DNA from 3 places in the Clostridium sp. LBM24168 genome. Region 1 is predicted to be linked to each of the others. Evidence: riboswitches for the same ligand, from Rfam matches in the RefSeq annotation. Region 1 holds a riboswitch; each other region holds the start of a gene.

What was found. Region 1 has a riboswitch for cobalamin ahead of ACSVC9_RS10835 (cobyric acid synthase). Riboswitches for the same ligand answer to the same signal wherever they lie in the genome.
Region 2: linked by a shared signal. The riboswitch ahead of metE (5-methyltetrahydropteroyltriglutamate--homocysteine S-methyltransferase) and the one ahead of ACSVC9_RS10835 (cobyric acid synthase) in region 1 are both predicted to bind cobalamin.
Region 3: linked by a shared signal. The riboswitch ahead of cbiQ (cobalt ECF transporter T component CbiQ) and the one ahead of ACSVC9_RS10835 (cobyric acid synthase) in region 1 are both predicted to bind cobalamin.

The regions. Positions count from the first base shown of each region.
Region 1 is NZ_CP196861.1:2,165,083-2,175,522, forward strand. It holds gene ACSVC9_RS10800 (cobyrinate a,c-diamide synthase) at 1-745, opposite strand, end outside; gene hemB (porphobilinogen synthase) at 756-1,727, opposite strand; gene cobA (uroporphyrinogen-III C-methyltransferase) at 1,729-3,201, opposite strand; gene hemC (hydroxymethylbilane synthase) at 3,207-4,079, opposite strand; gene ACSVC9_RS10820 (NAD(P)-dependent oxidoreductase) at 4,095-4,703, opposite strand; gene ACSVC9_RS10825 (pyridoxal phosphate-dependent aminotransferase) at 4,723-5,823, opposite strand; gene cbiB (adenosylcobinamide-phosphate synthase CbiB) at 5,829-6,809, opposite strand; gene ACSVC9_RS10835 (cobyric acid synthase) at 6,828-8,273, opposite strand; cobalamin riboswitch at 8,390-8,567, opposite strand; gene ACSVC9_RS10840 (energy-coupling factor ABC transporter ATP-binding protein) at 8,624-9,349, opposite strand; gene ACSVC9_RS10845 (energy-coupling factor transporter transmembrane component T family protein) at 9,363-10,163, opposite strand; gene ACSVC9_RS10850 (NUDIX domain-containing protein) at 10,300-10,440, opposite strand, start outside.
Region 2 is NZ_CP196861.1:2,313,330-2,323,769, forward strand. It holds gene ACSVC9_RS11455 (ABC transporter ATP-binding protein) at 1-608, shown strand, start outside; gene ACSVC9_RS11460 (ABC transporter permease) at 608-1,411, shown strand; gene uppS (polyprenyl diphosphate synthase) at 1,567-2,220, shown strand; cobalamin riboswitch at 2,286-2,472, shown strand; gene metE (5-methyltetrahydropteroyltriglutamate--homocysteine S-methyltransferase) at 2,504-4,852, shown strand; gene ACSVC9_RS11475 (CDIF630_02480 family spore surface protein) at 4,911-5,072, shown strand; gene nifJ (pyruvate:ferredoxin (flavodoxin) oxidoreductase) at 5,128-8,694, opposite strand; gene ACSVC9_RS11485 (cation diffusion facilitator family transporter) at 9,020-9,952, shown strand; gene ACSVC9_RS11490 (IS1182 family transposase) at 10,112-10,440, opposite strand, start outside.
Region 3 is NZ_CP196861.1:1,950,365-1,960,804, reverse strand. It holds gene ACSVC9_RS09670 (pyridoxamine 5'-phosphate oxidase family protein) at 1-178, opposite strand, end outside; gene ACSVC9_RS09665 (DUF1002 domain-containing protein) at 344-1,213, shown strand; gene ACSVC9_RS09660 (NAD(P)-dependent oxidoreductase) at 1,264-2,214, opposite strand; gene ACSVC9_RS09655 (flavodoxin family protein) at 2,337-2,795, shown strand; gene ACSVC9_RS09650 (cytochrome C biogenesis protein) at 2,798-3,133, shown strand; gene hydG ([FeFe] hydrogenase H-cluster radical SAM maturase HydG) at 3,399-4,826, shown strand; gene ACSVC9_RS09640 (hypothetical protein) at 4,813-5,157, shown strand; gene ACSVC9_RS09635 (helix-turn-helix domain-containing protein) at 5,273-5,644, opposite strand; gene ACSVC9_RS09630 (XRE family transcriptional regulator) at 5,896-6,048, shown strand; cobalamin riboswitch at 6,241-6,428, shown strand; gene cbiQ (cobalt ECF transporter T component CbiQ) at 6,551-7,387, shown strand; gene ACSVC9_RS09620 (energy-coupling factor ABC transporter ATP-binding protein) at 7,403-8,242, shown strand; gene ACSVC9_RS09615 (energy-coupling factor ABC transporter permease) at 8,244-8,996, shown strand; gene ACSVC9_RS09610 (energy-coupling factor ABC transporter substrate-binding protein) at 8,996-9,319, shown strand; gene ACSVC9_RS09605 (DNA gyrase/topoisomerase IV subunit B) at 9,460-10,440, shown strand, end outside.

The sequences.
Region 1 (10,440 bases):
ATTGAAAAGCCCTGTCATATGCCACTGCAATCTTTAATCCAAGAGAACTCAGATGAAAGCCATCATTCTTATAATTTACTTCCTTGAAGCATCTCAGAAGCTTTTCTATATCAACATTTTTAAGTACAAGTTCGCTCAGTATATCAAGTTTTCTATCAAGATTGTCAATTTCTATACTCTGAACCAGTCCGAGATGTCTGCTTTCAAGGGATATCCTGTCATCCTTGGGTATATATCCAAATACCTGAAGTCCGCAGTTTTTTTCCACTGCTGCTTTAAGAAGTCTATAATAGCTTTCCGTTATACTGTTGAATATAACACCGGCTATACTGGCAGGGCCAAATTCTGCAATCCCATTTATCTGTGCACAGATCGTGGTACTTGCCCCCTTTGGGCTCATGACAAGTATAATTGGAAGGTTGAGTACCCTGGAAACATGATAAGTTGAATACGCAGTATCAATTCCCTTTCCATCATATATTCCCATAGCCCCCTCCACTATTCCAAGATCACCTTTTCCCCTCATATAGGAAGCCCTTACTCCGTCTTCCCCCATAAGAAAGATATCCAGATTTCTGGATTCACTTCCTGTAACCTTCTCGTGAAAAGCAGTATCTATATAATCAGGTCCCACCTTGTACCCCTGGATCTTAAATCCCGATTTTACAAGAGCGCCCATGAGTCCAAGAGTCACCGTAGTCTTGCCGCTGCCGCTGCTGTCTGAAGATATTATTATACTTTTCATAGTGTACCCTCTATCTGTCCTCTTCAAGCCATCTGCATATATCCAGTGCATAATAGGTAATTATCATTTTGGCACCTGACCTCTTTATGGAGGTAAGCATTTCCTTTGCCACTGCCTTTTCATCTATCAGCCCTTCCTTTGCAGCAGCTTTTACCATTGCAAATTCTCCACTTACATTATAGGCTGCAACGGGAACATCAAACCTGTCCCTGGCCCATCTTATAACGTCGAGATACGGGAGTGCAGGTTTTACCATTATTATATCCGCTCCCTCCTTTATATCGTCCTCTATCTCAAGCATGGCTTCCCTTATGTTACCGGGATCCATCTGATATCCTCTCCTGTTTCCGAACTTAGGGGCGGAATCTGCCGCATCTCTGAACGGCCCATAGAAGGCAGAACAGTATTTTGCACTGTAGGCCATTATTGATACATCCTTATATCCATTTTCATCCAGAGCCTTTCTTATCTCCTGTACCCTGCCGTCCATCATATCTGAAGGAGCTACCATGTCAGCTCCTGCTTCTGCATGGGAAAGAGCTGTCTTCGCTATATACTTTATTGTTTCATCATTATCTACCTCGTGATTGTGTACTATTCCGCAGTGACCATGATCCGTATATTCGCACATGCATACATCCGTGATTATGAAGAGTTCGGAATCCAGCTCCCTCAATTTTCTTATTGCCCTCTGTATTATTCCATCCTTATCATAGGCTGAAGAGCCTACTTCATCCTTGTGGTCCGGAATTCCAAAGAGTATTACACTTTTCACCCCTGCACTATGCATATCAGATACTATCTCATCCAGTCTGTCTATGGAATAGTGATAGTTGTTGTAAAGTGACGGTATCTCCTTCTTTACATTTTCACCTTCAACAACAAATATGGGGTATATGAAGTCATTTTTATCAAGTACTGTTTCCCTTACCATATCTCTTATAACAGCATTTTTTCTCAGCCTTCTATGTCTTCTAAACATTTCACATTCTCCTCTTTTCTCTCAGCTTTTTTATAATTCCATCTTCAGTGTAGGTCTCTGACATCGTATATTTTAGATTGTTTTTCTTAAGTTCCTTTCCCGTTATGGGGCCTATGGCTATAATATACTTTTCCCTTATGGCTTCAATACCTACAAGCTCCATCATATTTCTTACGGTAGTGGGGCTTGTAAATACAACCGTATCCACATCATCAAAACAGTGAGGATCATGGAGATCTCCACAGATCGTTTCATAAACAGAACATTCATCCACAGCGCATCCATATTTTTTGAGCACCTGTGATAAATATGGTCTTGAATTTTTGGAACGTGGCAGAAAGATTCTATTTCCCGGACTTATAAAATTTTTTAATTTGTCATATAAGCTCTCTGCTACAAATTTTTCAGCAACTATTTCAGGTATGATTCCCCTTCTTCTTATTTCTCTTTCCGTAGCAGGCCCGATGGCGGCAAATACAGCTTTTATATTCCTTACATCATAATTTTTTCTCAAAAGCAGTTCAAAAAAACTGTTTACTCCATTTACACTTGTAAATACTATATAATCATAGAGAGGTAGTCTGTCTATATATTCAACCATGTTGTCATTTGTGGATTTTATTCTAATGGAATGTATCTCGGTAACCTGTGCGCCAAGATCCATGAGTTTGCCTTTCATTTCCCCGGACTGCGATTTTGATCTTGTAATACATATATTTCTGCCGAAAAGCGGTTTTTCCTCGTACCAGCTGAATGTACTGCTGAATTTCACCACTTCTCCAACTACAAAAATGCAGGGTGAGTGAAGTCCCCCCTCCACGGCATCATGATATACTTCTTTTAGATTGGAAATTACCTTTCTCTGCCTGGCTGTAGTGCCTTCCATTACAACTGCACAGGAAGTATCTTCGTTCATCCCATTTTCAATCAATCTATTTGCTATTTCGCCGAGACTGGAAAATGCCATCATAAATACAAGTGTGCCTCCCACAGCCGCTGCAGCCCTCCAGTCTATATGAAGATTCTCAGCGGCCTTCCCGGTAAAGACATGAAAACTCTGTGCCACATTTCTATGTGTGACAGGTATGCCTGCATAATTCAATACGGATATAAAAGAAGTTATCCCCGGTATGACTTCAAAATCAATTTTTTTTCTGGAAAGAGCCAGTACTTCTTCACCTCCTCTTCCAAATATGTAGGGATCACCGCCTTTGATTCGTCCAACTATATATCCTTCCTCTGCAAACTTTAAAAGCATTTCATTTATTTCTTCCTGTTTCCTGTAATGACAGCCTGGTTCTTTTCCACAGTAGTATATCCGGCAGTCTTCATTTAAATAGTTCAATACACCTGCTCCTGCAAGCCTGTCATACATGACCAGATTGCACTCCTTCAACTTTTTTACTGCTTTCAAAGTCAGAAGCTCCTCGTCTCCTGGACCTGCCCCTATTATATACACCTTGCCTTTTTTCACTTTTCTCACTCCCCCAGCATATTCAATGCAAGTTTCCTTCCAAGTTCCATATAATCTGATTTGCTGCCGCTTATATGACTCTTTAAAACTCTATTCTCAATCTCATACATTCCTATGATGTCCATGCATTTGCCTTCAATTCTTGCATAAGCTCCTATGGCAGAGTGACAGTCTCCATTCAGAGTTCTCATAAAGCTTCTCTCCGCTTCAACACATATTCTTGTTTCCCTGTCATCTATTTTTCTGAAGACATCCGCATCACTGTATTCTCTTTTTATCTCAACTCCCAGTGCACCCTGGCCTATGGCTGGAACAATATCCTCTACACTAAAATAATCCGTTATAATATCCTCAAGTCCAAGCCTTTTAACTCCAGCAGATGCAAGAATTATACCCTGAAGATTTTCTTCCTTCATCTTTTTTATTCTCGTCTGCACATTTCCTCTTATTGGGACTATACATAAATCCCCTCTAATCTTTTTAATCTGTTCCGACCTTCTCCTGCTGCTGGTACCAATTTTGGAACCCGGTCTTAAATCTTCAAAATGGACTCCTGAATTTGACACAAAAACATCCCTTACATCTTCCCTTTCGCAAACTGCCGCCATTTCAAACTTGCATGGTATGTCAAAGGGCACATCCTTCATGCTGTGAACTGCAGCATCTGACCTTCCTTCAAGAAGTGCCCTCTCTATCTCCTTTATAAAAAGACCCTTCCCACCTATCTTATCCAATGCAATGTCAAGTCTCCTGTCACCTGTAGTTTCCATGAGAACTTTCCTGCCCAAGACACCGCATTTTTCCATGAGAAGCCTTATTACTATATCCGCCTGAATCTGTGCAAGCCTGCTTTTTCTAGTTGCAATCCTGTATTTCAAAATATCATCACTCCATTAATTTTTGTAAAACATGTCTATTATAATGCGTGCTTTGTTCTTTCTATAGAAAAAATAGAAATCCTCCGAGCATATGAAGCTCATTATCTTCCTTCTCTCAACACCACCGGGAAGGCTGTTTCTAACACCTGATGCAAAATCTACAAAATCATCATACCTGGAAATATTCTTTTTCATGATATCAGCTATAAAAACAGATGTGAGAGGGGATATACCCTCAGTATTTACTCCAAAGTGTATATTTTTAGTATTTCTCTGGCAGGGCATAATGCAATTCCCCATAGGCGGATCTGAGACATCTATATACAATTTGAATAAATCTTCACAATCCCGTCTTATAGCTGAATTCAATTTAGAATCATCTGTAGCAATTACTACAATATGTCTATCGTATATATATTTCTTATCATATTCTCCACATATTATATTCAGTTTCAAACTGCTGCCGAACTTCTTGAAATAATCTGAAAAAGCCGGTGCTACAACCATAACATTGCATTTTCCTCGTATAAAAGTTTTCAGCTTTATAGCTGCAGCCCTTCCTCCACCTACTATAAGCACATTAATTTTTTCGGACAGAAGCGTAACGAACTGTTTTTCAATCAACTCAACTGCACTCCCTCATTTATAAATTCTCTATTATGTGAAGCATCTTTTCATTTTTATGCCTGTCTTTTATGGCAAGTCTTATGTAGTTTTCACCCAGTCCCCTGTAATTTTCGCATTTCCTTATGACAGCACCTTCTTTTAGACACATCTCATATACACAAGCTGAATTTACACCACTGGATAATCTGCACAGTACAAAATTTGAAAATGTATCATATACTTTTTCAATTATACCTGCCCTCTCAAGATTCTCCTTCATGAATTTTCTTTCCGAAGCTATCCATTCAAGTGATCTGCCAATATACTCACTGTCTCTAAGTACATACTTTGCTGCAATTTCCGCAAAACAGTTTATATTCCATGGATTCTGGCCTTTTTCAATATCAAGCACCAAATTGCTGTCCGAGGAAATACCGTAACCAAACCTTACGCCAGGAAGTGCAAAAAACTTTGTAAGCGCCCTGACTATGAGAATACATCTGTATTTTCCAGTTTCATTTAAAAAGCTGTACCGTGAATCACCTGTAAACTCAATAAAAGCTTCATCTATAATTATAGTCTTTCCATTTTTTTCACAATACTCCACTATACTGTAAAATTTTTTCTTGTCTATGATCTGCCCATTAGGATTGTTTGGATTTCCTATTATGAGAGAATCAACATTTCTAATCTTCTTTTTAATGTCCTCATAGTCAAAATTCATATCCGGCTTCAGTCTTGAATAAACTATATTACAATTCCATTTCAATGCACTCTTTTCGTATTCTATAAAAGAAGGTACTACTATACAAACACTTTTAAAATGACCAAGGGCAAGATCCAGTATTTCCGAAGCCCCGTTTCCAGGAACTATACTTATTCTGTCCCGTAAATTTTCCCCGACAGTTCCATACCCGCACTTGCTGAAACAGGAATCATAGCTTTCAAGATAATCTTTTATATTTTCCTTCAATTTTCTATACTTTATATCTGGATATACATCTGCAAGTTTCACAGCTTCCTCTATATTTTCTTTGAAGCTCGCAGGTACACCCAAAGGATTTATATTGGAGCTGAAATCAAGTAATTTCCTTCCTTTGAAAATCCCCTCCGTGTATATATCCCCACCATGTTCCAAATCCATTACCCAACACATCCCATCAAAATTGTATAGATTGCAGCAGCAGTCAGGACAGCACCCATTTCAGAAAAATACATGAGCTTTATGACACCCTTTATGTGATCGGCATTGAGCTCCCTCTTCCTGTCTCCAATATGTGGCTTGTAAAATACTTCTCCAAAATATATATTTGTGCCTCCCAGCTGTATTTCCATGGCTCCGGCAGCTGCAGCTTCAGGATATGCACAATTCGGGCTTTTGTGGTTTTTCCTGTCGCGCAGCATTATTTTAAAGGTATCCAAAAGGTTCCCTCCAACAAGCGGGGACATGATGCACATTAAAAAGCCTGTAAGTCTTGCAGGTATCAAATTAAAAAAGTCATCCACCTTTGCAGGGAAAAATCCTATATACCTGTAATTTTCATTCATATAGCCCAGCATGGAATCCATTGTATTCACAGCTTTATACGCCATAGAAAGTGGCGAAGCAAAAATAATGCCGTAAAAAAGCGGTGCAACTACTCCATCCGATGTATTTTCAGCTACGGTTTCAACAGCCGCCCTTGTTATCTGTCCTTCATCCAGATTTTTTGTATCCCTTCCGACTATGCCGGACAATTTTTTTCGCGCATCTTCTATACCTGAATATTTAAGGGAAGTATACACCTTGCTTGCCTCTTTATCAAGACATCTTGCAGAAAGGCAGGTACACAGAAAAAGTATATTTATGAGATTGAAGAGAATAACATTGTTCCTAAAAATAAAGAGAATTACAAAAGGTAAGAGAAAACTTGAGGATACGAGAACAAGCACTATAAACCCGCCAAAATATTTCATACCTCTGTTTGTAATGCACTTTGCTCTTGCCCTGTTCTCAAGAAAGCCTATGAGCTTTCCCATAAATACTACAGGATGGGGAAACCACAGTGGATCACCTATTATCCAATCCAGGATTACAGCAATAACAACATCTATAAAATTGAACTGTATCAAAGACAACTCCATAAAATACTCCTCCAACTGTCAAATTCCCATAATATCATATACGGCTTTTATATTCATGTTTTTTCTGACTATGTCCGCAAGTCTGTCAAGCTGGCTGTTTCTGTAATCTCTGTAATCCAATGATTTTTTTGGAGAGATCCCTTTCTTTTCCCGTATCCTATTCAGTATGTACTGTCTGAAATCTGCTGAATCAAATACTCCATGAATATATGTACCCATTATGTTTCCTGTTGAACTTACAGCTCCGTCATTTTTATTTTCCATCCTGAACAGAGGTCTTGTATTGTCTCCATATTTGCAGACTCCCATGTGTATTTCATATCCATATACATGAATATCTCCTCTTCTGGCATTAACCCTGGTGGTAACCTTTTTTCCCTCAAGTATGGTATCTATATCCAGGAGCTCCATCCCTCTTGTTGCTCCTGCACTGCTTTCAACACCATATGGGTCTTTTACCGAATTTCCCAGCATCTGATATCCTCCGCAGATTCCAATTACAATTCCTCCTTTGCTGTAATCCTTTATGGAATGCTCAAGACCTGATTCTCTCAATTTTATCAAATCGTCTATTGTATTTTTACTTCCCGGCACAATAAGTATATCCGGATTTCCGAATTCACCTGGTGATGAAATAAATCTTACAGATATGTCATCTTCATTCTTGAAGGCATCCATATCAGTAAAATTGGATATATGAGGAAGTTTCACAACTGCTATATCTATTGCAGCTGTATTATATTTATTGAAGGAAATGGCACTGTCCTCATCCTCCAGATTCAAATTGAAGTATGGAACTACTCCCACACATGGTATTTTTATTATATCCTGAAGCATGTCAATTCCTGGTTTTAGTATATCTACATCTCCCCTGAACTTGTTTATTACAGTAGCCTTTACTCTAGGCCTTTCATTTTCTTTTAAAAGCAGCATGGTACCTGCAAGGGATGCAAATACTCCACCCCTGTCTATATCACCTGTGAGAATTACAGGTGCATCTGCGATTTCAGCCATTCCCATATTCACAATATCCCGGTCTCTCAGATTTATCTCTGCAGGACTTCCCGCTCCTTCCATGACAATTATGTCAAACTTCTTCTCAATATCTGAAAATTGAGATTCAAGCATATCCCTGAAATTTAATTTCATATCCTGATACTCTACCGCTGTTGCGTTGCAGTATACCTCCCCATTCACAACTATCTGGCTCTTTTTGTCTGAAGTGGGCTTCAAAAGTATGGGATTCATATACGCTTCCGGTTCCAGTCCACATGCATAGGCCTGCAGTACCTGTGCCCTTCCCATTTCCCTCCCGTCAAGAGTTATATAGGAATTCAGTGACATATTCTGCGATTTGAACGGGCATACACTAAAGCCGTCCTGCTTGAATATTCTGCAGAGAGCCGTAACAATTATACTCTTTCCTACCGATGATCCCGTTCCCTGAATCATGATCTTGGCCATAACAATCCTCCTAAAAACAAAATAAGAACAGCAAACTTTAAAATCAGTTTCTGCTCCTATTATAAAGATGAGATATATCCGCACAATATTATAAAGAACTCTCCCTCCGAAAGTTTGCTTGAAATAAATATCAGGCAGGTCTCCTGACTTATGAATCATACACATCCTCAGCCTTCCTCAATTAAAAGTGGCATAATAAGGACTTGTCATCAATTACAGTAGCGGGGGCTGCTGCGGAATCCAACCGCATTCCCTTTTCACCTTGAACAAGGCACCTGAAATCATTCATATTCTTTTTTATAAGACGAGTATATTACAACATATGTATCATGTCAACAGGTTCAAAATTTTCACTTTATATTATTGTCCATCAAAAACTTGTCGTCATTTATCACATTTTTATATGTATCATCCCTTATTACCCTGTGCTCTTCGGAAAACACAATAGCTCTCCTGAAAATTCCATCTATGTATTCAAAATCATGGGTAGAACAGATTATAGTCTTTCCTGCACGATTCAATTCTATAAAAAGCCCCTTCAGAAATCTCTTTCCCTTTGGATCTATTCCATTCATAGGTTCATCCAATGTTAATACGTCAGGATTAAGTGCAAGAACAGAAGCTATCGCAACTCTCTTTTTTTCTCCACCACTTAAATTATAAGGTTGCCTATGTTTAAGATTGCCTATATTCATCAGATCAAGACAATCTTCTACCCTATCTTTAACTTCTATTTCACTCATACACATCTGTCTTGGTCCAAAGGCAATTTCTTCATAGACCGTAGGACAGAAGAGCTGGGTATCGGAATTTTGAAACACGAATCCAATTTTTTTGTGAAATAGCCTAGAGTACTTGCCATTTTCCATCTGTTTTTTACATATGTTAACCTTATCAAAATAGTAATTTCCACTATCCGGGAATATTATACCATTCAGCAGTTTTAAAAATGTGGATTTTCCACTTCCATTTGCACCTATAAGAGCAACAGACTCACCATTTTCGATATTTATGTTTATATCTTTGATTACTTCCTCATCCTTGTATTTAAAATATACATTCTCAATCTCTATCATATAATTTGCTCCTTTATCTCATATAAAAATACAATAATATAATTAATATACTCGCAGCACAATAAATCAGATCTGAAAAAGTAAACCTGAATTTTGAAAAATAGCTGTATTCTCCCGTAAACCCTCTACACTCCATAGCAGAATACATTTCATTTCCCATCTCATTGGACTTTAAAAACAATCCTCCCATTATTTTAGTAATCGATGAATGTTTGCTGTTATTCTTTCCTATGGATTTAAGCTTTAGAGAATAAAACATGTCCAATGCAAATTGTCCTAGTATGTAGATATACTTCAAAGTTATATCAAACACGAGTATAAATATGTCTGGTATAAAAAATATTTTTAATGACCTTGTCACATGGCTCCATTTGGTAGTACAGGAAAAAATATTTACAATCATTATCGTACCGAATATTTTGAATATGAGCATAATGCTATTAAGAACATTTTTCATCAATATAGATGGTATGAGCATTATAAAAGTAAATATTGGTATTATAAAACTCAAGAGTAAAATATTTTTTATTTCTTCCGCATCTAGAAAACTCAGCATCAATAGAAAATATATATCTACTGCCGCAACATATACGGGATTTCTAGAAACCGACAAAAATATTATATTTAAGAACATAAATACAAGCTTCACCACTGGATTTATTTTATATATGATTCCGTTTTTTAACTTATCTCTTCTTTTTATAAGAGAAAGTACCTTCAAAATAGAAAATATACTCTTATCTATAAATCTATCTGAATCATTTTCAGGCACATAGTCGTCTTTTTTAAGAAGCCAATCTTTCAAATTAAACACCTTCAATTCAAACTTTATTATTTATTTTTTGTCGGAAAACAGTGCAATAAATACAATTATTACCACTATAATACCACAAGCACTTATTATACTGCACATTATAATTAAACTTTTTATCATCCTATTATCCACCTGTTTAATTGTTTTGCAGCCCACAGAATACATACCAGCATCCCAATCCAATTCCCAGTCCTTTTTTTTGCTGTTCTATGACAAAATCCTTCATTCTATCCTTTTCAACCAGTATTACTTCTATATCTTCAGCTTCCTCCAGTTC
Region 2 (10,440 bases), 150 kb from region 1:
ATATAGTTGCAGGTCTAATAAGACCTTCTTATGGTGATATATATATAGATGACGAAAAAATAACCTCCACTTCTGCTAAAATGGGATATATGTTCCAACGGGATCAGCTATTTGAATGGTCAAATGTTTGGGACAACATAACATTAGGCATAAAGATACAGCATAAATCCCTTGACCTATACAAGAATAAAATAAATTCGCTGCTTAAAAATTATGGTCTGATGGATTTTGTAAACTATTATCCTGAAGAGCTATCTGGTGGGATGAGACAAAAAGTTGCCCTTATAAGGACTCTAGCTCTAAGCCCTGAAGTTCTGCTTCTTGACGAGCCCTTTTCAGCACTTGATTACCAAACAAGGCTGAACATAAGCGATGAAATATTTAAAATACTAAAAAAAGAAGGCAAAACAGTCATAATGGTAACTCATGATATTGCAGAAGCAATTTCCATGTCTAATAGAATTCTCGTACTTTCAAGCAGACCGGCTAAAGTAAAAACAATATTCGATATAACTTTTGATCAATCCTATACTTCTCCTTTAAAATGCAGAGAGGACCCTAAATTCAGAATATACTTCAACAAAATTTGGAAGGAGTTAAATATATAATGATAGATAATTTAAAAGAACATCAACTGTATATAAAAAGTATAAACACTCAAAAAAGAAAAATATTTATATGCAGGACTTTAATTTTAATATGTTTTTTCGCTTTATGGGAAATAGCCGGTGACCTAAAATGGATAGATCCATTTTTAACAAGTACTCCATCTAGAATGTGGAAAAATTTAATCAAATTATATGTGGAAGGTTCCGTATTTAAACATATAGGTATAACTTGTATTGAGACCATATTTGGGTTCCTGATAAGTACAATTCTTGGTGCTTTAATTGCAGTGCTTTTGTGGCTATCGGATTTTGTATCTGAAGTACTTGACCCATATCTTGTAGTCTTGAATGCACTTCCTAAGATAGCACTAGCCCCAATAATAATATTCTGGGTAGGCAACGGAATGTCAGCTATTATCATGGTGGCCGTACTTATTTCCATAGTAGTAACTATATTGAATGTACTAAATGCCTTTAAAGAAGTTGACAGAGACAAAATAAGATTATTAAAAACCTTTGGTGCCTCAAAGCTTCAGATATTAATGCACCTTGTAATGCCTGCCTCCATTCCTGCATTAATATCTACATTGAAAATAAATGTAGGACTTTCCTGGGTAGGAGTAATCATGGGTGAATTCCTTGTTGCAAAAGAAGGTCTTGGTTTCCTTATAATATTTGGAGGACAAATATCACAATTAGATACTGTAATGCTAAGTATAATAATACTATCCATATTGGCTTATATAATGTATAAACTTGTAGAAGTTGCCGAAAAAAAAGTAAAAAAGAAATTTCTTCATTGATTTTATTCAAGAAGCCGCCTAAATTATTTTAGACGGCTTCTAACTTAGATTTTACTTATCTGATTGCAGCAGTCAATTTTAAATTTTGAATAATAATTTTGTATCTGGCAATAATTTAATGATACTGTTAAAATTTATTTAGGGGGTCTTATCTTATGAAAATTCCAAAACATATAGGAATAATTCCAGATGGGAATAGACGTTGGGCAATAAAAAATGGCATAAGTAAAGAAAAAGGTTACGAATATGGATTAAAACCTGGAATTGAATTATTCAGGCTTTGCAAAGAATTAGGCGTACATGAAATTACATACTACGGTTTCACAGTAGACAACACTAAAAGGCCAAAGATACAGACAAAATCCTTTACCAAAGCATGTGTTGATGCAGTAAATATATTATCTATGGAAAATGCTTCACTCTTAGTTGTTGGAAATTCAAATTCATCAATGTTTCCAAATGAACTACGCCCTTATACCAATAGAACAAAATTAGGTACTGGGGGTATGAAAGTTAACTTCCTTGTAAATTACGGATGGGATTGGGACCTAAATAACTTAGGTAATTTAAACAACAGAAGTTCAAAAAATAGAACTTCTATTATAGAGAATTTAAATTCTCATGATATATCAAGAATAGATCTTATAATACGTTGGGGAGGCAGAAGACGCCTGAGTGGATTTCTCCCAGTACAGTCAGTTTATTCTGATTTTTATGCAATAGACGACTATTGGCCGGATTTTAAACCATCAAATTTTATAGATGCATTAAAATGGTATAGCGATCAGGATGTAACTTTAGGAGGTTAAATAAAATCACTTTATAATGAGATACTTTTATGCTATAATTTACTTTACAACTTTAAAACTGAAAAGAATTCTTTAACATAGAAGGTGCTTTTACCTATCTGTAAGAGATAATAGGGAATCAAGTTACAATCTTGAGCAGCACCCACTACTGTAATTTTGACGAAAATTTCTAAACCACTGTCTATATAGATGGGAAGGGAAACGAGTAGGATGAAGATAAGCCAGGAGACCTGCCTTTTATGTAAAACTGAATCTTTGGGATTGAAGATAAGGAGGAAAATCAATGAAAAAATCAACCATCATAGGCTACCCTAGAATAGGTGTTAACCGTGAACTAAAATTCGCAGTGGAGGCATATTTCAAAGGAAATATAGATTCCACAGAACTATTTTCTACTGCCAGACAGTTAAGGAAACAATACTGGACTAAACAAAAAGAAATCGGAATAGATATTATTCCGTCAAATGACTTTTCCTATTATGACAACATACTTGATATGGCATATCTCTTGAATATCATACCAAAAAGATACTTGGAATTGGGACTTTCTCCCCTTGATACATATTTTTCGATGGCAAGAGGTTATCAAAACGACTCCAAGGATGTAAAAGCACTGCCTATGAAAAAATGGTTCAATACAAATTATCACTATATCGTACCTGAAGTAGATGATAATATTAATTTCAGGCTAAATGATACAAAACCTTTTGATCTCTATAGAGAGGCAAAAAATCTTGGCATTGAAACCAAACCGGTAATAATAGGTATTTTTACTTTACTTAAACTCTCATATTTAAAGACCAATAAAAAATTTGAAGAACTTCTCGATAAGCTCGCAGATGTATATGTAGATATATTGGACAGGTTTCAAGAGCAAAATATTGGCTGTCTGCAAATTGACGAACCAATTTTAGTAACCGATCTGACAGAGAATGATATAGATTTGTTTAAAAACATATATAACAAAATTCTAAATAAAAATTACAAATTCGATGTCTTCTTGCAGACATATTTTGGTGATATAAGAGATATATACAAAGATTTGGAAAACCTCAAATTTAACGGTATAGGTCTGGATTTTATTGAAGGTAAAGAAAATCTACAACTTATAGAAAAATACGGCTTTCCGGACAATAAAATTTTATTGGCAGGTATTATAAATGGAAAAAATATATGGAGAAATGATTATAATAAAAGTATCAATATAATTAAACATATATGCGAGTATGTGGGTTCCAATAAAATCTATATAAGCACTTCCTGTTCCCTTCTTCATGTACCTTATACAGTTACACGAGAAGGTACCCTAGATGACAAACATATAAAAAATCTTGATACTGCAAATGGAACCTTGGACAACCTTGTAAACTTATCAGGTTATTTAGAAAGTCTGGCTTTTGCGGATGAAAAATTGAATGAACTCTCAGAATTAAAAAATCTACTTGATTCCAGCAACTATGAACGTGAAAATACCTATATAAAAAATCAGAAAATATTGAAAAGGAAGGCAGCTAACCCTCTATGTTACAATGAAAAAGTCAGGAAGAAAATTAAAAACTTAAAACCAGAAGATTTTGTAAGAAATGATGATGTTAAACATAGAAGGAAAGTACAGAACAATATTCTTGAATTGCCACTACTTCCTACAACTACTATAGGATCTTTTCCACAAACTCATGAAATTAAAAGGTTGAGAAAGGATTTAAGGGAAAATAATATTACACAGGAAAAGTATGCAAGAGAAATTGAGAAAAAAATTGAAGCTGTAATTAAATTTCAGGAAAATATAGGCCTGGACGTATTGGTTCATGGTGAATACGAAAGAGCAGACATGGTGGAATACTTCGGAAGATTACTGGAGGGCTTTTTATTTACACAAAATGGATGGGTACAATCCTATGGAACAAGAGCAGTAAAACCACCTATAATCTACGGAGATATACAGCGTACAGCTCCCATGACAGTCAGATGGATTAAATTTGCTCAAAGCAAAACGGACAAGCCTGTTAAAGGAATGTTAACAGGACCTGTTACAATCTTAAATTGGTCCTTTTCAAGAGAAGACCTGGAATTAAAACAAATAGCCTATCAAATAGGACTTGCAATCGGAGAAGAAGTACTGGATCTTGAAGCTGCTGGTATAAAAATAATACAAATTGATGAACCTGCCTTAAGGGAAAAACTTCCTTTAAAATTCAAGGATATTCATACAAAATATTTGGATTGGGCAATACCTGCTTTCCACTTAACTAACTCAAAAGTTAAAAGTGAAACTCAAATTCACACACACATGTGTTACAGTGAATTTTCAAATATAATAAATGAAATCAAAAATATGGATGCAGATGTATACTCTATAGAAGCTGCACGTTCGGATTTTTCAATACTTGATTTTCTAAAAAATAATAATTTCAAATCTCAAGTAGGACCTGGAATATATGATATACATTCTCCAAGAGTACCTTCACAGGAAGAACTTGAGAAATCAGTAAATATAATGCTCACTAAAATTGATTCCGACAAACTTTGGATTAATCCTGACTGTGGTTTAAAAACAAGAGGTACTGATGAAGCTGAAAAGAGTTTGATAAATATGGTGAATGCAGCGAAATCAGCCAGAGAAAAATTTTAATTATATTTTACTTATATATTCAGGATTTTTGAAAATAATATTTATAGAGGTGATATAAATGTTAGGTAATAGAAAATCCAATAAAAAAATACCCATTGAAAATCATGAAACTGCCGCCTGGGCAAACATAAAAAAAACAAAACCTGTATCAAATGTACCTCTCGGAGACGAATCCAATGCGTCCAATGCAAAAGACTGGGTAGACGAAAACGAGAAATAGAGGAAATTAAAACAGTTTCAGAATCTAAATTCAAATTCTGAAACTGTTTTTTTATCTATCTTTTAACTTGATCCTGATAATCTATTTCCGATAATTTTTTATATATATCGTACCTGTCTCGTGCATTTTTTTCAGCCATTTTATATAACTCCTCAGCCTTTTGAGGCAATACTTTTCTAAGGGAAGAATACCTTATCTCACCTTCTATATGATCCCTAAAAGAGGTTTTCGGTTCTTTTGAATCTAAAATAAATGGGTTCTTTCCTTCAAGCTTCAGCTGTGGGTCAAATCTATAAAGATGCCAATATCCAGCATTTACTGCCTTTTTCTCCTGTGCTATACTTGTTCCCATACCTGTCTTTATACCATGGTTTATACATGGTGCATATGCTATTATAAGCGATGGACCTCTATAATTTTCGGCTTCTTTTATTGCCTTCAATGCATGATTCATATTAGCTCCAAGTGCAATTTGAGATACATATACATATCCATAACTCATTGCCATAAGTCCAAGATCCTTTTTCTTAGTCTTCTTACCCATTGCAGCAAATTTTGCTATTGCCCCCGTCTGTGTGGACTTGGAAGATTGACCTCCTGTATTTGAATAAACTTCAGTATCCATTACAAACAAGTTTACATCATCTCCTGAAGCAAGGACATGGTCTACTCCTCCAAATCCAATGTCGTAAGCCCATCCATCTCCTCCTATTATCCACTGTGACTTTTTAACAAGAAAATCTTTTTTGTCAAGTATTTCTTTTAATATAACATTGTCTGAGTAATCTTTAAAATTCAAAATAGAATTTACAACTTTCGTGGAGGATATCTTGGATAAGCTACCATCTTCCATGGTATTTATCCATTCATTGAATGACTGAACTAGATCATTTTCTTTACTGCTGTCTCGTGAGCTCTCAATATAATTGAGCATAAGCTTTCTTATTCTTTCCCTCATATACCTTACAGCAAGAAACATTCCATAGCCATATTCGGCATTATCTTCAAATAGTGAATTTCCCCAGGAAGGTCCCTTCCCCTCACTATTTTTTGTATATGCTATGGAAGGTGCACTTGCTGCCCATATAGAAGAACACCCTGTCGCATTTGCAATCATCATTCTTTCACCAAACAGCTGTGTAAGGAGTCTTATATATGGAGTTTCTCCACAACCAGGACATGCACCATTGAACTCAAGAAGCGGTGTTACAAATTGACTTCCCTTCAGAGTATTTCTGCTTATCAGATCTTCCTTTTTCGATAAGCTCAATGCATAATTCCAGTTTCGGGATTCCACCTCTACCTGTTCTTCCCATGGTTTCATGACAATTGCCTTGCCTGGTGCAGGGCACACATCTGCACAATTACCGCATCCTGTACAGTCCATAGGGCTTACCTGTATTTTAAAATTCAGATTTTCAAGCCCTTTTCCAACAGCCTTCTTGCTCTTGAAAGCAGCTGGAGAATTCTTAACTTCTTCCTCATTCAATAAAAATGATCTTATAGTGGCATGCGGACAAACATAGGAACATTGATTGCATTGTATACACTTATCCATCTGCCATTCAGGCACCATAACAGCTATTCCTCTCTTTTCATAGGCAGTGGTTCCAACAGGATAAGTACCATCCTCCATATTCAAGAATGAACTTACCGGCAAGTTATCTCCTTCATTTTTGGACATAGGTATCTGGATATTTCTTACAAATTCAGGTATATCTATATTTTTATTATCACCTTTCCACCCCTCTTGTGCATTTTTCCAGCTTTCAGGTACATTTACTTTTACAACTGCATCCAATCCTCTATCTACAGCCATTTTATTCATCTGAACTACTTTTTCACCTTTTCTGCCATAGGTCTTTTCTATTGAATCCTTCAGATATATCACAGCTTCATCTATAGGAATTACTTTTGCAAGCTTGAAAAATGCAGCCTGCATTATCATGTTTATTCTCCCTCCAAGACCTATTTCCCTGGCTATTTTCACTCCATCAATTATATAAAAATCTATATTGTTCTCTGCAATATATCTTTTCATGGAAACCGGAAGTTTATCTTCAAGCTCATCCTCATTCCAGTGACAGTTAAGAAGAAATGTCCCCCCCTTTTTCATGCCCTTCAAAATATCATAATTATATATGAAGGATCTATTGTGACATGCGATATAGTCTGCATTATTTACCAGATAAGGCGATTTTATAGGATTTCTACCAAATCTCAAATGTGATACTGTAGTTCCACCGGATTTTTTACTGTCATAGGAAAAATAAGCCTGGGCATACAAATCCGTATTGTCTCCAATTATCTTTACAGCTGATTTGTTCGCACCTACTGTTCCATCTGAACCAAGTCCCCAGAATTTACAGCTTATAGTACCCTTTGGAGTGGTTTCAATATGTTCGCCTTCCTCCAGAGACATGTTTGTTACATCGTCTATTATGCCTATGGTAAAATGTTTTTTTGGATTCTCCGATTTCATATTGTTGAATACGGACATCATATGGGACGGAGTAGTATCTTTTGAACCCAATCCATATCTTCCTCCAAATATCTGTGGCCTGTTTTCCATATCATAGAATAACTTGCAGATATCTAGATACAAAGGTTCTCCAATTGATCCTGGCTCTTTTGTCCTATCAAGAACGGATATTTTCTTTACTGTATCGGGAAGTACATCCATAAAATATTTACTTGAGAATGGTCTATAAAGATGTACCTTTATATAACCTACTTTTTCTCCTTTTTGAGAAAGGTAATCTACTGTTTCCTCAATTGTATCACATACAGAACCCATGGCCACTATTACATTTTCTGCATCTTTTGTTCCATAGTACTCAAACGGCTTGTAATTTTTGCCTGTTATATTATTTATTTCTTTCATGTATTGTTCTACTATATCAGGTACTTTTTCATAAAATCTATTTGATACTTCTCTTCCCTGAAAATATATATCCGGATTCTGTGCTGTTCCCTTGACAGCTGGATGTTCCGGATTTAAAGATCTCTTTCTAAATTCATTCAGTGCATCATAATCAACAAGTTTTTTTACATCATCATATTTAATAACATCTATTTTCTGATACTCATGCGAAGTTCTAAATCCGTCAAAAAAGTGAAGAAATGGCACTCTTGATTTTATGGCACTTAAGTGTGCTATAAACCCCATATCCATGGCTTCTTGAACATTTGAAGATGCCAAAAGTGCAAATCCAGTCTGTCTACAAGCCATAACATCCTGGTGATCTCCAAATATTGAAAGTGCATGAGTTGCAACTGCACGGGCACTTACATGAAAAACAGCGGGTAAATGCTCCCCAGCTATTTTATACATGTTTGGAATCATGAGAAGAAGTCCTTGTGATGCAGTATATGTAGTAGTAAGGGCTCCAGCACAAAGCGAACCATGTACTGCCCCGGCAGCTCCTGCTTCTGACTGCATCTCACTAATTTTGACCGTATCTCCAAATATATTTTTTTTACCCTGTGAAGACCACTCATCTACTGCTTCAGCCATAGGAGTAGACGGGGTAATTGGATATATAGCAGCAACTTCTGTAAACGCATAAGACGCATAAGCAGCAGCTCCATTTCCATCCATAGTTTTCATCTTTTTTGCCATTATAAATCACTCCCTATTTTATAAAAATACAACTTAACATCTCTATTTATTATTTGAAATACAATAAATTCTCATACATAATAACTGAAAATAGTTTCTATATTTATAGATAACTATCACATAAAATCTTCAATTAATATATTATAATATATGCTTATGATAACTTTCATCTATTAAATTTAATTTTCAATTGATAATTTATTTCATAATATGTTTCTATTGACTTATAAGATTTAATGGGTTATTATAATAGTTATTATACTTTATCATTTGATAAAATAAATTTGCTAATTCAAGTAAATTTTTCATATATGGAGATGTTATTATGAATGAAAAAATGAAAACTGCAGGTCTTTCTATATTATCTAACAGCAGTTTAATAATAATGAAATTAATAGTGGGAACTATTACTGGTTCAGTAAGTATTATATCCGAAGCTATTCATTCTACTATAGATCTAGTAGCTTCTTTTATATCTTTTTTTTCTGTCAGGATATCCTCAAAGCCTGCTGATACTGAGCATCCATACGGACATGGTAAATTTGAAGATGTATCTGGAGTTTTTGAAGGTATATTAATTTTAATTGCCTCCATATGGATAATATTTAAGGCTATAGACAAATTAATATCTCCAACGAATACTCATTCATCTATCATTGGATTCACAGTTATGTTTATATCCGCAGGCATAAATTTGCTAGTATCAAAAAAATTATATAAAATTGCAAGAAAGGAAGATTCCATGGCATTAGAAGCAGATGCCCTTCATTTAAGAACCGATGTATATACCTCTCTTGGAATTGCAGCTGGTCTTCTATTAATATGGATCACAAAACTTGAAGCCCTTGATCCATTAATAGCAATAACAGTTTCAATATTTATTTTAAAAGAGGCCTTCACTCTCTTAAAATCTGCTTTTAATCCTTTAGTAGATGTTAAATTATCCGACAATGAAATAAATACAATCAAGAACATAATATCTGAATATAATTCTGTTTTCTGTGGATTCCATAGATTGAGAACAAGAAAATCTGGAGATAAAAGATATATTGATCTACATCTAGTATTCCCTCAAGACATGCATGTAAAAGATGCACATGATATATGTGACAAAATAGAAACTGAATTGTCAAAATTTCTTAAAAATACAGAAACCATGATCCATATAGAATCCTGTAATAATGACTGCAAAGACTGTAATTTTAAAGAAAAATTTAAATGTGTAGATAACATAAAAAAAATGGGGCTGTCGCATTAGCATAAAAATTATGCTAATGTGACAGCCTTTTTTAACATTTTATAGAAATTTTCATGATAATTTAAAGCAACACAAACTCTATAACTAAAAAATGGTACACTTTAATAAGACTTTTCTATTAAGGCTTTTTTGATTCACAGGCTTTTTAAGATTTTAAAATTAAGCACTACTTTTAAGTGGAAAAAGATGATTTTCTGTTCTATCTGACTGAATTTTATTATGGAGCTTATTGACATTATGTGCCATCGCTAACAAAATACTTTCCGCCAAAATATTCTGTTTACCTCTACTTAGATATCTACGAAATCCCATATCCTGTTTTATCTCTGCAAAGGAGCCTTCGGCTTGGATACTTCGATTCATTCTTAGCTCGCAGCCTTCTTCACTTACAATTCTTTCAAGATTCTCTTTGCGGAGCATGTTGAACAGCTTTGAAGTTTCAAGATTTTTGACCCTTTCTTCCAATGGTATTTTGCTGTTATGTCCTT
Region 3 (10,440 bases), 210 kb from region 1:
GGAGCTTGTTTCCCTCAAATGCACAGTGAAAATATATGGAGTTATTAAAGTATACGTAATTCAGAGGTACGGCATAAGGATAATTGTTCTCGCCAATGGTTGCAAGTACACCGTATTCACCGTGTTTTAATATTTCCTGAATATCACTTTCTTCCAAAGTCCTTTCTGATCTTCTCATTTTACTAAACATATTGTTGTATTCACTTCCCATCTTTTAGTATAGATAATTACAAATTAAATTTTACCATATTTTCATTTTTACTTCACTGCGGTTATGATAAAATAATAATGCAGGCCTTTTGTGGTATAATCATAAAACTAAATAGAAAAGAGGTTTTAGTACATGAAGTTGAAAAATATTGTAGGCAGGTTATTGCTGGTGTTTATGGCTCTAACTGTAATGATACCTTTATATCAGAATAAAGTTTACGCAGATTCCTATAAGGTAGTTACATTGGGAGGGGACCTTACAGACAGCCAAAAGGAGGATATGCTTAAGTATTTTGGAGTAAATAGACAGGATGCAGATGTCATAGAAGTTCACATTGACGAAGAGAGAAAGTATTTAAGTGATGTGGCAAGCAGTGACCAAATTGGGACAAAGTCCATATCCTGTGCCTATGTAGAGCCAACTACAAGTGGAGGTTTGAATGTTTCAACAAATAATATATCATGGGTAAGCAGCAGTATGATAAAAAATGCTTTAATTACGGCAGGTGTAAAAAATGCAAATGTCAAAGCGGCTGCACCTTTTAATGTATCAGGCACCGCAGCACTTACAGGAATTTTAAAAGGATATGAGAACAGTAGTGCAGGTAAAAAAATCGATGAAGACAAGAAAAAAGTTGCAAATGACGAGCTTATGACTACAGGAGAAATCGGGGATAAGATAGGCAAAGACAAGGCAGCCGGACTAATTAATGATATAAAGACACAGGTTGTAAAAGAAAAACCAAAGAGTTCAGAGGACATGAAGCAAATAGTTCAAAATGTAACCAATAACTACAATGTTAACTTGAGTTCAGAGGACATGGATAAAATAATTTCACTTATGAACAAGATAAATGGTCTCAATTTGAATTTTGGTGATATAAAAGGACAGCTTGGGGATGTAGCAGACCAGCTTAAAGGTACTTTGTCCAGTCCTGAGGCTCAGGGATTTTTTGCTAAAATTATAGAAGCAATCAGAAACTTTTTCTCTAGCTTGTTTTAAAGTGTATAGATAAAAAAATATACTGCCATGTGCAGTATATTTTTTAGTGCCTAATTTACTACGTTTACAGGATTGCCATTGATAAATGATTCTATATTGTCAGTCAAAAGTTCAATGAGTCTCTGCCTGGATTCAATACATTTGCAACCTATATGGGGAGTAAGTATAACATTTTTCATGGAAAAAAGAGGGCTTTTTGTATCAAGGGGTTCAACTTCCTGGACATCCAGAGCCGCGCCTGCAATCTGACCGTTTTGTAGAGCCTCTATTAAGTCGGGCTCATTTATTATAGGTCCTCTTGCAGTATTTATTATAAAGGCAGAGGGCTTCATGAGTTTTAATTTATTTTTGTCTATTAAGTGTCTCGTACTGTCTGTAAGAGGGCAGTGTATAGTAACGAAGTCACTTTTTTTAAGAAGTTCTTCCAAATCCACAAATTTTACATTTTTAATTGGTTTTATACTCCTGTTGTAGACTAATACATTCATATCGAGATTCAGGGCTGTCTTTATTACGCGCTGGCCTATGGAACCGGCACCTATTACACCCAGGGTCTTGCCTTTTATTTCGAAGTGGGGAACTTGAAGATCTTTGGTAAAATTGTCAAAATTGTTTTGTTTTATCATGACCTGTTGAAGGGCAAGGGATGAACTTAAATTCAGCATGAAAGTAATTGCAAGTTGTGCAACTGCATCAGTACTGTAGCCCGGCACATTGCATACTGTTATGTTTTTCCCTTTTGTGGATTTTATGTCTATATTGTTGTAACCAGTTCCAGCTTCACATATGAGTTCTACTGAAGATGGAAATCTGGAGATAAGGTTTTCACCAAGGGGAAGTTCTTTGGTAACAACTATATTTTGTCCCTTTACTTTTTCCAGAATCTCATCTTCACTGCTTGTATCATACTTTGTAACTTTAGTAAATCTGTTCAATCCGGAAAAATCAATTTTGTTGTCAAAATTCAGTTTTTTGGAATTCAAGAACACTGTATTTTTCATGATATACCTCCTAGTATTTATATTTTAATTTAAGTATAGCCTCCATAAAAAGCAATGTCAAAATATCTAGATAGTGTTATTATGATAATAATGAATATCAAATTTGAAAGGGGATGTTTATAATGAAAAGCTTAATAATTTATACATCTACGGAGCATAAGAATACTGAAAAAATTGCAAGGGAGATAGGTGCTGGATTGAAAGCCGATGTAATTGAAGCCGAAGAGGCAGATATAGGTAAATTGAATCAATATCAATTGGTTGGATTTGGATCAGGAATATTTTATGGTAAATTTCACAAGAATATTTTAAAATTAATTGACGAAATGCCGCGATATGAAAAAAAGAAGGCATTCATATTCTCTACAAGTGGACAGGGAAAAGTGGAATATAATGATTCCCTTAAGAAAAAACTCGATGAACATGGATTTGATATTATTGGAAGCTTTGCTTCAAAAGGCTTTGACACCTATGGTCCCTTTAAATTAATAGGAGGAATAGCTAAGGGAAGACCAAATGAAGATGACTTGAAGGCAGCAAAAGAATTTGCAGCTAAATTAATTAAGGAATTGGGGGAATAAATTTGGGAGTTGAAAACTATAAAATAGAAACTTTTATTCCGGAAGAATATGTCGATAGGCTGAGAGAGAGTCTAAACGCAGTAGGAGCACTGAGTATAGGTGGAAATTATGACAGCTGTATTTCTGTTTCAAAAGTGACAGGATACTGGAGGCCCCTTGAAGGAGCTAATCCTTTTGAAGGTGAAATTGGAAAGGTGAGCATGGAGGAAGAGTGTAAGGTTGAATTTTGCTGTAAAAGTGATCTTGCGAAAAAGGCAGTGGAAACCATAAAACGGGTTCATCCATATGAAGAACCTGTTATAAATATACTGCCTTTGTTGACAATAGCTAATTTATAAGTATACAATATAGGTGAATCTTTAGTTATAGATATTCTGTTTCTGAGGAATAAGTAAAAATCTATGCCAGATTGCAAAGAATTATCTGAGCAAAATGCTGATAGAACATATTTATGACAAAAATGTATTTGGGGAAAAGGTAGTCTTTGTATATTTGTTATATATTTGACAACCTGCCTGCTGTTTAATACGGATTTTGTGTGAATTGGTTAAACTTTCAGCATTTATTTAGAGAGTTTAATTTTTTTTTATTGGGAGGAAATCAATGAAGATGGATGAAAAATATCTCAACCCTAATTTTAAGGATTTTATCGATGATGATAAAATCTGGGAACAGTTAAATCAGGCAAAGAATCCGGAAAAAAGTGAAATAAGGGCAATATTTGACAAGGCCAGAAGCAAGGTGAGACTTGAACCGGAAGAGACAGCGAAATTACTTCAAATAGAAGATAATGATCTGCTTGAAGAGATGTTTGCACTTGCAAGGCAGATAAAGGAAGAAGTATATGGCAAGAGGATAGTTTTTTTTGCACCGCTGTATGTTGGTAACAAATGTATAAACAATTGTCTCTATTGTGGATTCAGAAGGGACAACGGTGCAATAGAGAGAAAAACTCTTACCATGGACGAGCTTAGAAGTGAAGTAGAAGTACTTGAAAAGGCGGGACATAAGAGATTAATACTTGTATATGGTGAACATCCAATGTATGATGCAGATTTTATAGCCAAAACTATAAAAACTGTTTATGACACAAAAGTCGGAAGAGGAGAAATAAGAAGAGTCAATATAAATGCTGCACCTATGGATGTGGAAGGATATAGGAAACTCCATGAAGCCGGAATAGGAACATTCCAGATATTTCAGGAGACCTATCATCATGATACTTATAGAAAACTTCATCCACACGGAGATGTAAAGGCAAATTATGACTGGAGGCTTTACGGACTTGACAGAGCTATGGAGGCAGGAATTGATGATCTGGGCATAGGTGCATTGTTTGGACTGTATGACTGGAAATTTGAAGTCATGGGACTCTTGTATCATACAATTCATTTTGAACACATGTTTGGTGGGGTTGGTCCACATACTATATCTTTTCCAAGGATAGAACCTGCACTTGATGTGCCATTTACACTGGATCCAAAGTACAGGGTATCTGATAATGACTTCAAGAAGTTAGTTGCAATTCTGAGACTTTCAGTACCATATACCGGAATGATTTTAACAGCAAGGGAAAGTACGAAAGTAAGGGAGGAAGTATTGCCGCTTGGAGTATCGCAGATCGATGCAGGATCAAGAATTGCAATTGGAGGATATACCCAGTATGATAAAGGATTGATACCTGAGAAGGAACAGTTTCAGTTGGGAGATATGAGGAGCCTTGATGACGCTGTCCAGGATGTATGCAGGCAGGGATGTATTCCTTCATTTTGTACGGCAGATTATAGATGTGGAAGGACAGGATCCCACTTTATGAGTATAGCGAAAAAATCTTTAATTCACAATTATTGTATTCCAAATGCCATATTTACTTTTAAAGAATATCTTCTGGATTATGCATCTCCTGCCACGAGAAGTGCAGGAGAGAAGGTTATAAATCAGACTATAGGGGAATTTGATGAAGTAAAACAAAATATAATAAAGAAGAAATTGCAGCTCATTGTAGATGGACAAAGGGATGTGTATATATAGAGTGGATTTTAAAGAATTTATAGCACGTAATCTTGAAGAAATACTGGAACATGGGAATATAAAAGAGATGTTTAAGCTTCTCTGCAAAAATACGGCGGAGTTTTATAGTGGAACCCAGATAATATTTTCAGAAAAATTTATGAAGAGGATTGCCTATGTGACAGGAGCCGGAGAGGAAACATTTATGCCCCAGGAAAAGATTGAGTTAGATGACAGATATGTAATATTCCTACAGGGATTTGAAAATGTATCCCGGTATGAAAAAGATACACTGATATCTATTTTTAAAATAGCTGTAGCATATTCAAGGTGCTCAGGTGAAAATAGTTAGTAAAATAGAGATTTTATGTATAATTAAGGAGAGACAGAATAAAATCTGTCTCTCTTAGCAGCGTATAGGATTATAAAGTATAAAAAGATACGAAAATACATCAAAAAAAGTAAATTTATGTTGGATTTTCTTCATAATTAGGGCTTTTAGTTAGATTTTCTATGAATATCACCACTTTTCTCTTATCTTTTTCATTTAATCTTCGGTACGTCTTTATAAGATTTATTTCCAGGTTTGTTAATTTAACATCGATAATAATACCTTCAGGAATTTTGACAAACATGTTTCCGACGCCATCTATAAGCCATTTCTGTGAAATGCCATATGTATTTTCTATATTTATTAATGCTCTGCTGGATGGCTTGTATCGACCTTTTATCCAGTCAGTTACATTTCCTGGAGAATATTTTATAGATAGAGCAAAATCTTTTTTTGTAGTGTTGAAGTACTTTAGAACATGCTCCAACCTTTCACCTAAAGTATGCATTGAACAGATACCTCCTTTACATTTACTGATTTCAGTATTATAATTACACTAAGATATGGTATTATATCATAATTTTAACACACTTCTAATTTAAAATATAAGTATAGCACAACTATTTCAACACTATAAATTAGCAGTACACTTTTAAAATAATTGTTGATTTATAAAGTTAGGGGGGTGATATTATCAGAAGTAAAAGAAAAACAACTTTATTTGGCATTAAAGTAAAAAAGAGGCTCATAGACCTCAATATGACTCAAAGGGAGTTATCCAGTGAAATAGGGGTAAATGAAAATTATCTTACAGATATTTTAAATGGAAGACGTTCTGGGAAAAAGTACAGGAATCTAATTGTAGAAAGATTAAATATTGATAGCAGTAGCAATTCAGAGGACAGCTTTTAGGATATTATTGTAATCGTTGCATCATTCATATTTGTAGTTAGCATGTCTAGAGTACATACAAATTAGGTTTGCATAGTCTCAACTATATATAATAATATACCTTCTATATACTTTAGAAGGTTTTTTAATAGTTGGATATTGACTATGGTAAATTGACAGGATCATAAATATTTGTTATATTTGATTAAAACAACAATATAATAAGTTATAGGTAACAAAGTTATAAATTACTTTGGATTAAAAGGGAAGCCAGGTGAAAATCCTGCACGGTCCCGCCGCTGTAAAAGAAGAGCCTTTATTAAAATACCACTGGGAAACCGGGAAGGTTATGGAGGCAATGATGCTTAAGTCAGAATACCTGCCTATGATAATGCACAATTAACTCTACGATGTATAGGGGGTGTCTGGAATGTATTTTTATAATTTCTGGTACTTTTTATCCTCTTGACTATTGGGTTAAGAGGATTTTTTGCGTTTGACAAAAATTTAAAGGGGGTGGATTATGGGGAAAATTGTTATTTTTAAATGGAGACACAATTACACCCGCAGTAGTAGACTGCATCATCATGGTGAAGGGTTTCCAATAGACTTTTATGCTTATAATTCCAAAATGAAGGAATGGAACTCTACTTTCAAGGTACTTTTTTCTATTTTGACATTGGTGCTCTGTGTTTCGTTGGACAACCAATATGTATCGGCTGCTGTCATTATTGCAATGGCTTATCTGACAGTTGTAAAAGGGGGGCTTCCAATATATGAGTATCTCTCGATATTGACCATTCCCATTGCTTTTATTATACTTGGGACTTTCCCAATTGCCATTGATTTTTCAAGGCAGCCAATAGGACAATATAACCTGTATCTTGGTTTCTGCTATGCATTTACCTCCCGGGAAAAACTCAAGGAAGTGCTTTTTTTAATCCTGAAGGTATTTGCATCTGTTAGTGCCCTGCAGCTGATGGCGTTGTCTACTCCGTCTTCCGAGATCATCTATGTATTTAAAAAGGCGCATGTGCCGAAGATTATTGTAGAATTGATGAATATCATCTATCGTTACATTTTCATTTTGATGGAAGTTTATACTAATATGAAGAACTCTGCTAAATCACGTGAAGGATATTATGATTTTAAGACTTCCTGTGCCACCTTCGGAGGTATTGTAAGCAATATATTGATTGTTTCCCTTAAAAAAGCAGAAGCCTATTATGATGCAATGGAAGCCAGATGCTATGACGGGGAGCTTGTATTTTGGAGGGAGGATAAAAGTGCAGATATAAAGCATATTGTCGCAGCGGTATTATTCATATTTTTTTTGATTTTGCTTTGGGCTTTTACATAATAGAAAGGGGCAGCTATGAAAGAAATAATATTGAAGGTTGAAAATCTATGCTACACTTATGGAAATGGAAATCATGCGTTAAATGGAATAGATGTAGATATTCATGAAGGTGAAAAAATTGCCGTCATTGGATCAAATGGATCGGGTAAATCCACATTTTTTTTGAATGTAAATGGAGTCCTTACTGCAGAACATGGGAAAATTATTTATCGAGATACAATTATAGATAGAAAGAATTTAAAAGAGCTCCGAAAAAATATTGGGATTGTATTTCAGGATGCAGACAATCAAATTATAGCATCCACAGTTATGGCGGAAGTTGGATTTGGACCTATGAATTTAAGGCTTCCTCAAGAAGAGGTAAAAAGACGTGTTGAAGAAGCACTAAAATATATGAATATTTCGAATTTAAAAAATCGTCCCCCCCATTATCTGAGCGGCGGTGAAAAGAAGCGTGTTACAATTGCAGACATAATAGCTATGGAATCAGAAATTATCATATTTGATGAACCAACGGCAGCACTGGATCCTCTAAATACAATGATGCTGGAGGAAGTTCTGGCAAAACTTTCTGAAGAAGGAAAGACGATGCTGATTTCCACTCATGACGTGGATTTCGCATATAGATGGGCTGAAAGAATACTTGTATTTTTTAAAGGAAAGATCATCGCAGATGGAACACCACTGGAAATTTTCAAAAACATGGAGGTATTAGAAAGGGCAAATCTAAAGCAGCCGACAATGCTTGAGGTATATGAACTGCTTGTAGAGAAACGTATCCTGGAAGATAAGAAAGATTATCCTAAAAATACACTCGAGTTAAAAAAAATACTTGAAAAAAAGGGAGGAAAATAGAATGAATCTGAAAGAAAAGAAAATTGTTGCGATTACAGCAGTCTTTGCGCTGGTTTTTGGAATAACTCCGGCGGCAAATGCAATGCACATTATGGAAGGATATCTTCCGCCGAAATTCTGTATTATATGGGCTGTTATATGTATTCCATTTTTAGTATCAGGTTATTTTTCAATCAAGAAAACACTGTCTGAAAGCCGCAAATCCATTACTATACTCGCAATGGTAGGTGCATTTATTTTTATAGTTTCGTCTTTGAAGATTCCATCAGTAACAGGAAGCTGTTCCCATATGACGGGTACGGGACTTGGTGCAATATTATTTGGGCCTACCACAGTAGGAATTTTAGGTATTATTGTATTGATTTTTCAGGCAATACTGCTTGCCCACGGTGGATTGACCACTCTTGGTGCTAATACGTTTTCCATGGCTATTGCAGGGCCACTGCTATCCTATGCAATTTATAAATTGTGTCAAAAGTTGAATGTGAATAAACATGTAGGTATTTTTCTTGCAGCGGCAATTGGAGATCTATTTACATATTGTGTAACCAGTTTTCAGCTTGCACTTGCATATCCGTCTTCAAATGGTGGAATACCGGCATCAGCAGTTAAGTTTCTCGCAGTATTTGCACCTACACAGGTTCCTCTGGCGATTATTGAAGGTATTTTGACTGTTGTCATAGTCATGTGCCTTGAAGTATATGCAAAATCTGAGCTGACAGGTATTGGATTCCTAAAAGGAGGGAAAAATTAATGGATAAAAAAACGAAAAAAAAGATTATAATCCTACTGCTTATTGTTGCATTAATTGCCCTTGTGCCGCTCTTTACACTAAAAGGTGCTGAATTTGGAGGCTCCGATGATGCAGGAAGTCAGGTGGTTTCACAGATCAAAGGCAGCGAATATAAACCCTGGGCCACTCCTGTCATGGAAAAGTGGATTGGTGGAGAACTGCCTGGGGAAATTGAAAGCTTGCTATTTTGTGTGCAGACAGGAATAGGCGTGGGTGTTCTTTTCTTTTTCCTGGGAAGATTTGTGGAGAGAAATAAAAAGGAAAATAACAGATATACAAAGTAGATTTGCATAATTTTCATTATATATATATAATAATTTTGAAGTTTAAACTTTACTATATTACCTTCTATGTATTTTTAGAAGGTTTTTTTAATAGTTGCGATTGTGCAGTGAACAATTTTGGAGGGAAAAATATGGAGCATATGAATGCAGATGGTGAAGTCTATGACGTTAATTCTCTGACTTCCCTTGAAAAGCTGGAACCAATCAGGGTAAGACCTGGAATGTATATAGGATCGACAGGGAGTAAGGGGCTTCATCATTGTATATGGGAAATTTTAGATAATTCTATAGATGAGATTTCAAATGGCTTTGGGAATTGTGCAGCAGTTGTTTTGAATAAGGATGGAAGTGTAACTGTAGAGGATAACGGTAGGGGAATTCCTACAGGAGTCCATCCTGTGAAGAAAAAGACAGGGGTTGAGATGGTATTTACGGAGCTTCATACGGGAGGTAAATTCAACAACAACGTATATAAGACTTCAGGAGGTCTTCATGGAGTTGGAGCTGCTGTTGTAAATGCCTTGTCCAGATGGATGGAGGTTGAGGTCAAACAAAATGAATACCTCTATAGGCAGAGATTTGAATATGCCTATGACAGGTCACTTAAAAAGAATATGCCAGGGACTCCTGTGAGCGGACTTGAAGTGATTGGAGCTTCAAAATCTACAGGGACTAGGGTTACATTTATGCCTGATGACAGAATTTTTTCCACAGTTGATTTTAAACTGGATATAATAGATCAAAGGTTGAGAGAGCTTGCATTTCAAAATAAGGGAATAACTTTGAAACTTGTTGATAACAGGTCACATGAGCCGGTTATAAGAGAATATCATTCCAGCAGGGGACTTCTTGATTTTATAGATTACTTGAATGAAAGTAAAACTCCGATTCACAAGGAACCCATACTATTTGAAGGAGAAAGGCAGATAAATGGAATAAGCATGCAGGGAGAAGTGTGCGTTCAGTTTACCGATTCAACTACGTATAATATAGCAAGTTATGTAAACAATATCCCAACCACGGAGGCGGGAACTCATGAAAGTGGTTTCAAAAATGGAATGACCAGGGCATTTAAAGATTGCGGGAAAAAATTGAATTTATATAAAGATGGGGATTTTGAG